2 regions of the Microbacterium sp. 4NA327F11 genome follow, and region 1 is predicted to be linked to the other one. Evidence: predicted binding sites of a transcription regulator. Region 1 holds the regulator's gene; the other holds the start of a gene.
The links. The regulator HrcA, encoded in region 1, represses chaperone genes, less so after heat shock. The targets are predictions, from matches to a motif close to TTNGCACTCGNNNNNNNCGAGTGCNAA.

Region 1 (3,413 bases):
CGGGCACCTCCGGGTCATCTTCGTCACGGAGGAGCCGCGCCGCGTCGGATTCGTGCTCGGCACCCTCGGCGAGTCGGTGGTCAGCGGGGAGGAGTCGTTCCTCATCGAGTGGCTCCCGAACGATGAGGTGTGGTTCTCGGTGCGGGCCTTCGACAGCCCGACCGCGTTGTCGTACCGGGCGCTGCGCACCCTCGTGCGCCGTCGTCGTCGTGCGCTGTTCACCCGCTACCTGCGCGCGGTGTCGCCCATGTTCACCACCCCGGCCTGATGCCCTCAGCGCTTCCCCTCGGCGATCCGGCTCCGGCCGACGGCGGCCTGCCCGACCTGCTCCCGGCCGCGCACCCCGACTTCGGCGTGTACGTGCACGTGCCGTTCTGCCGCGTGCGCTGCGGGTACTGCGACTTCAACACCTACACGGCGACGGAGCTGCGCGGCGCCAGCCAGGCGGACTATCCCGACGAGGTCGCGCGGGAGATCGCGCTGGCCGCGCAGGTGATGGATGCCGCGGGCCGGCGGCGGGCGGCGACATCCGTGTTCTTCGGCGGCGGCACGCCGACGCTGCTCCCGGGCGATGCGCTCGCGCGCATGCTGGGTGACGTGCGCGACGCGTTCGGCATCGCCGCCGATGCGGAGGTGACGGTCGAGGCGAACCCCGACACGGTCACACCGGCGCTGACGGCGAGGCTCGCCGAGGCGGGCGTGACGCGTCTGTCGATCGGCATGCAGTCCGCCGTTCCGTCGGTGCTGGCGACCCTCGACCGCACCCACGAGCCGGCCGCGGTCCCGCGGGCGGTCACTGCGGCGCGCGCGGCCGGGCTGCAGGTGAGCGTCGACGTCATCTACGGCACGCCGGGGGAGACGCTCGCGGACTGGGAGCGCACCCTCGACGCCGTCACCGCTCTCGAGACCGACCACGTGTCGGCGTACGCGCTGATCGTGGAGGAGGGCACGGCGCTTGCCCGCCGCATCGCACGCGGGGAGATCGACACGGTCGACGACGACGTGCAGGCCGACATGTACGAGCTCACCGACGCGCGCCTCGCGGCGGCGGGGTACGGCTGGTACGAGGTGTCGAACTGGTCGCGCGATGAGGCGACCCGCTCGCGACACAATCTCGCCTACTGGCGCGGCGCCGACTGGTGGGGGTTCGGGCCGGGCGCCCACTCGCACGTCGGCGGCGTGCGCTGGTGGAACGTGAAGCACCCCGCGGCGTACGCGCAGCGCCTGTCGGTGGGTTCCTCGCCCGCGGCGGGACGGGAGTCGCCGGATACCGCGTCCCGCGCCCTCGAGCGCACGATGCTCGAGGTGCGCATCGCCGACGGGCTGGCCGTGGCGAGCCTGCCGGCCACCGGTCGCGCGGAGGTGGCGGGGCTCATCGCGGACGGCCTGGTCGACGGGGCATCCGCCATCGCCGGGCGCCTCGTCCTGACGCTGCGCGGTCGACTCCTGGCCGACGCGGTCGTGCGACGGCTCACCGCCTGAGCCATGTGCGTCGCGCCGCGAGTGGCACCCCGGTCCGCGCTAATATTGGCACTCACGTGATGTGAGTGCCAGCGAGGGGAGGCGGAATGGTCAGCGAACGCGGCCTCGACGTCCTGCGGGCGATCGTGCAGGACTACGTGGCGACCCGCGAACCGGTCGGCAGCAAGTCGATCGTCGAGCGCCATGCCTTCGGGGTGTCGGCCGCCACCATCCGCAACGACATGGCGCTGCTCGAGGACGAAGAGCTCATCAGCGCGCCGCACACTTCGTCGGGACGCGTGCCGACCGACAAGGGCTACCGCGTCTTCGTCGACCACCTCGCCGAGTTGCGACCGCTCAGCACTGCCCAGCGCAACGCGATCGCCACATTCCTCGAGGCCCCTGCCGACCTCGACGACCTGCTCGCGCGCACTGTGCGCGTGCTCACGCAGGTCACCGGCCAGGTCGCTCTCGTGCAGTACCCGTCGTTCGAGCGCGCGAACGTGACGCACATCGAGCTCGTGCACCTCGGCGGCCCGCGCGTCGTCGTCATCCTCGTCACCGACACCGGTCGTGTGTCCCAGCGGATCGCGAGCCTCGGGACCGACCTCGACGACGCGGATGTCGCGACCCTCCGCGCCCAGGTCTCGGTGCTGGTCACGGGCGGCTCGGTGCAGGAGGGCCTCGGCAAGATCGCCCACACCCTCGCCGAGACGTCCACCCGTTCACCGCGAGAGGATGCTGCCTCGCGCGCGCTGCTCGCTGCCGTCGCCGAAGAGCTCGAAGAGTTCCGTCAGGATCGCCTCGTGATGGCGGGTGCCGCGAACCTGGCCCGACGCGAGTCGGACTTCCAGGGCAGCATCTACCCGCTGCTGGAGGCGATCGAGGAGCAGGTGACCCTGCTCAAGCTCATGACCGAGATGGCGGTCGACGCCGAGGGCCTGGCGGTCTCCATCGGCCGCGAGAACGAGGCGTTCGGGCTGAGCGAGGCATCCGTCGTGACCAGCGGCTATGCCGGCACGATCGGCGAGGCACGCCTGGGTCTGCTCGGGCCCACGCGCATGGACTACGCGACCAATCTCAGCGCCGTGCGCGCCGTGGCTCACTATCTGAGCCGCCTCATGGCCGACGACGAGCGCGCGCGATGACGAATACGACCCTGCCCGCTTCGCGGGCGGAGAGGTGACTGTGGCCGACCACTACGAGGTGCTGGGCGTCGAGCGCGACGCGAGCCCCGAGGACATCAAGAAGGCGTATCGACGGCTAGCCCGCCAGCTGCACCCCGACGTCAACCCGAGCCCCGAGGCGGCGGAGCAGTTCAAGCTCGTCACCCACGCGTACGACGTGCTCAGTGACGCCGATCAGCGACGCGCCTACGACATGGGCGGCGAGACGGGATCGCCGTTCGGCGGCGCCGGGTTCGGCGGCTTCAGCGACATCTTCGACACCTTCTTCGGCGGGGGCGGTGGGAGCCGGGCGCGCGCTCGTTCTCGCCGGGAGCGCGGCCAGGACGCGCTCGTGCGCGTGACGCTCGATCTCGCCGACGTCGTGTTCGGCGCGCATCGCGACCTCGAGGTCGACACCGCTGTGCTCTGCGAAACCTGCCAGGGCTCGTGCTGCCAGCCGGGGACGGCTCCCGTCACCTGCGACATCTGCCACGGCACCGGACACATCCAGCGCACGGTGCGCAGCCTCATCGGCAATGTCGTCACGCAGCAGCCCTGCGCGAGCTGCCAGGGCTACGGCACGACCATCCCGTACCCGTGCGCCACCTGCCAGGGCCAGGGACGCGTGCGCTCGCGTCGCACGGTCTCCGTCGACATCCCGGCCGGCGTCGAGACGGGCCTGCGCCTGCAGCTGCCGGGCTCCGGTGAAGTGGGACCCGCGGGGGGCCCGAACGGCGACCTCTACCTCGAGGTGACGGTCGCCCCGCACGACATCTTCAGCCGTGA
Region 2 (3,413 bases), on a different contig from region 1:
ACAGGCTGGCCGAGCACGCCACCGGCGGCGTTGATGTCCTGCACGGCCAGGCCGTAGCCGGCCTCGGCGGGCGGGTTGAGGTACGCCAGCGAACCCGTCTGGGGCAGGATCGTCGCGATCTTGAGCGGGCCGGTGCTCGGGGTGCCCGGCTTGCACGCCGCAGCGGGGTCGGCGTGCGTGGAGGCCGAGGCGCTGGCGCTGGAGGTCGGCGTGCTCGAGCTCGAGCACCCCGCCAGCACGAGCGTCGCGGCACCCGCGAGGGCCGCAGCCGCCACGAGGGCCTTCTTGGGATGAACCATGGTGGCTCTGTCCTTTCGTGTGGGCGCGGCGCACGGGAGCCTCTCCCCCGCGTCCGCTTGCGCGAAAACGTATCCCCGTTGTGTCACGAACATGTTTCACTCATGAAGACGTGATCTTTCCGCGACGAAATCGTTATGAAAGGCGTGTGAGAGGCACGATCTCGTCGGTGAAGAGCCGCGGGGATGCGGCATCCGCTCGTCTGCGGTGTGCCGCCGTTCAGGTGAGCTCGGCGACGTCCGAGGCGCCGCGAGCGCGCCGCGAACGGCGCCCGGCGACGACGGAGTCGACCGAGAGCACGGCGAGCGCGAGCCACACGATGCCGAACCCGACCCAGCGCTGCGTCGTCATCTGCTCGCCCATGAGCAGCCACCCGGTGAGGAACTGCAGGATCGGCGCGATGAACTGCAGGAGGCCGACGAGAGTGAGGGTCGCACGACGGGTGCCGGCGGCGAACAGGAGCAGCGGCACGGCCGTGACGATGCCCGCCGAGACGAGGAGCAGGGTGTGACCGACGCCCGCCGTGCCGATCGTCAGACCCGACGTCGCGGACACGATCGCGAGCTCGACGACGGCGATCGGCACGAGCCAGAGGGACTCGAAGGTGAGTCCGCTGACGGCGTCGACGCTCGGGCCGATGCGCTTCTTCACGAGGCCGTAGACGCCGAAGGACAGCGCGAGGGTCACGGCGATCCAGGGGAACTCGCCGTAGCCGGCGACGATCACGCCGACGGCCACGACCGCCAGACCGATCGCCGCCCACTGCACCGGACGCAGCCGCTCGCGCAGCACGATGACGCCGAGCAGCACCGTCACGATCGGGTTGATGAAATAGCCCAGGCTCGTCTCGATGATGTGGTGGCTGAGGGTGCCGATCAGGAACACCTGCCAGTTCACGAAGATCAGCAGACCCGCGAGGGCGGTGAGGGCGAGCAGACGCGGCTGGCGGGCGATCGCGACGATGCGACCCCACGACCGCGTGACGAGGATGAGCAGCGCGCAGAAGACCAGCGAGAAGACGATGCGCCAGCCGATGACCTCCCACGCCGACGCCGGCGCGAGCGCCGCGAAGTACAGCGGCAGGAAGCCCCACATGAGGTAGGCCGCGGCCGCGTAGAGGCCGCCCACGGTGTTGCGGCGGGCGGCGTCGGCGGGGCTCTCGGGGGTCACCGATCCACCCTATTCCCGCCCCTCGACGTGGCGACCGCGCCGGCCGCGCGCAGGGCGCCAGGCTCCGCACGATTCCCGCCACGGTTCACCGCGCGTGCGGCGGGAACGACGAAGGGTCCGGATGCCGCGGCATCCGGACCCTTCGGAAAGTCGATCAGCGAACGACGACGGCAAGGACGTCGCGAGCCGAGAGCACGAGGTACTCGTCGGCGCCGAACTTGACCTCGGTGCCGCCGTACTTGCTGTAGATCACGCGGTCGCCGACGGCGACGTCGAGCGGGATGCGGTTGCCGTTGTCGTCGATGCGACCCGGGCCCACAGCCACGACCTGGCCCTCCTGGGGCTTCTCCTTGGCGGTGTCGGGGATGACGAGCCCGCTGGCCGTGGTCTGCTCGGCCTCGACCTGCTGGATGACGATGCGGTCCTCGAGCGGCTTGATGGAAACCGACACGGTGTACCTCTTTCTTGGACGGAAGACTCGTTAGCACCCACATACCGAGAGTGCTAACGCCAGTGTAGGCAAGTGCTGGCACTCATGCAACGCGAGTGCCAGAAGACGTCATACGCCGTCGCGCTCGTCGCGGGACGCTCCGGCCTAGGCTGGCGGGATGCGGATGGACCAGCTGCGCGCCGTGCTCACCCCCGAGGGGCTGCGCCGGCTCGACGAGCTGGGGCCCCTCGCCACGACCGACGACACCGCCCGCGCGGTGAGTCGCCTGCGGACCGAGGGCCTCGACCCCGACACCGTGACCGCGCTCGTCTCGCAGGCGCACCTGCGCGCCCGGGGCGCCGCCAAGTTCGGCGACCTCGCCGCCGGCATGCTCTTCACCCGCGCGGGCCTGGAGCAGTCGACACGCCCGGTCGTCGCCGCCCGCCATGCCGCCCGATTCCGCGACGCCGGCATCGGGCGCGTCGCGGACCTCGGCTGCGGCATCGGCGGCGACAGCCTCGGCTTCGCCGGGCTCGGGATGTCGGTCCTCGCCGTCGACGCCGACGAGGTGACAGCGGCTGTCGCCGCGTACAACCTCGCCCCGTTCGGCGATGCCGTCGAGGTGCGTCACGCCCGCGCCGAGGACGTGGACCTCGGCGGCGTGGACGCCGTGTGGCTCGACCCGGCCCGCCGCGTCGCCGGTCACGACGCGCAGGCGCGGGTCGCGGCATCCGAGTACACCCCCTCGCTGGAGTGGGTGTTCCCGCTCGCGGCGCGCACGAGCGCCGGCATCAAGCTCGGGCCCGCGCTCGATCGGGCCGAGATCCCCGCGGATGCGGAGGCGCAGTGGATCTCGGTGGACGGATCGACCGTCGAGCTCGTGCTCTTCACCGGCACGCTCGCCCGCGACGGCGTGCGCCGGGCGGCACTCGTGATCCGCGGGGAGCGCGTGCACGAGATCACGGCGGCCGGGGACGCTCCCGACGTCGACGCGCGCCCGGTCGGCGCCTACCTGCACGAACCCGAGGGGGCCGTGATCCGCGCGCGCCTCATCGGCGACGTCGCGCGGGCGCTGGAGGCGGGCACGATCGACCCGCACATCGCCTATCTGACCTCGGATGCCGCGCTCACGAGCCCGTTCGTGCAGAGCTTCCGCGTGCGGGACGAGCTCCCCGTCGCGACGAAACCGCTCGCGAAGGCGCTGCGCGCCCGCGGCATCGGCCGCCTCGAGATCAAGAAGCGGGGCGTCGACGTCGACCCGGCAGCGCTGCGTCGCGCGCTCGCGCTGCGAGGCGATGAATCGGCCACTCTGTTCGTCACGCGCATCGGCGACCGGCGGGTGGCGCTGCTCGCCGACCGCGTCGGCGACTGAGCCGCGGGCGCCGGTCGCGACGTCGGCGGGCGAGGGGACCCTCGGCGAGGGACCGTCAGCCGAGCGCGCCGGAGGCGACGACCGCCCAGGTCAGCCACGCCGCACTGTAGAGGATCGACCCGGCGCCGAGCGCGATCGCCCAGA

Region 2: groES (co-chaperone GroES) is a predicted target of HrcA. The motif match lies at 1,994-2,020, and genes of this name have one in related genera.

What each region holds. Positions count from the first base shown of each region.
Region 1 is NZ_SCOB01000018.1:27,409-30,821, reverse strand. Features, by position in the region: gene FFS51_RS11550 (DUF1990 domain-containing protein) at 1-268, shown strand, start outside; gene hemW (radical SAM family heme chaperone HemW) at 268-1,482, shown strand; gene hrcA (heat-inducible transcriptional repressor HrcA) at 1,569-2,609, shown strand; gene dnaJ (molecular chaperone DnaJ) at 2,650-3,413, shown strand, end outside.
Region 2 is NZ_SCOB01000013.1:35,833-39,245, forward strand. Features, by position in the region: gene FFS51_RS09785 (ABC transporter substrate-binding protein) at 1-299, opposite strand, end outside; gene rarD (EamA family transporter RarD) at 517-1,467, opposite strand; gene groES (co-chaperone GroES) at 1,622-1,918, opposite strand; gene FFS51_RS09800 (THUMP-like domain-containing protein) at 2,076-3,269, shown strand; gene FFS51_RS14705 (hypothetical protein) at 3,325-3,413, opposite strand, start outside.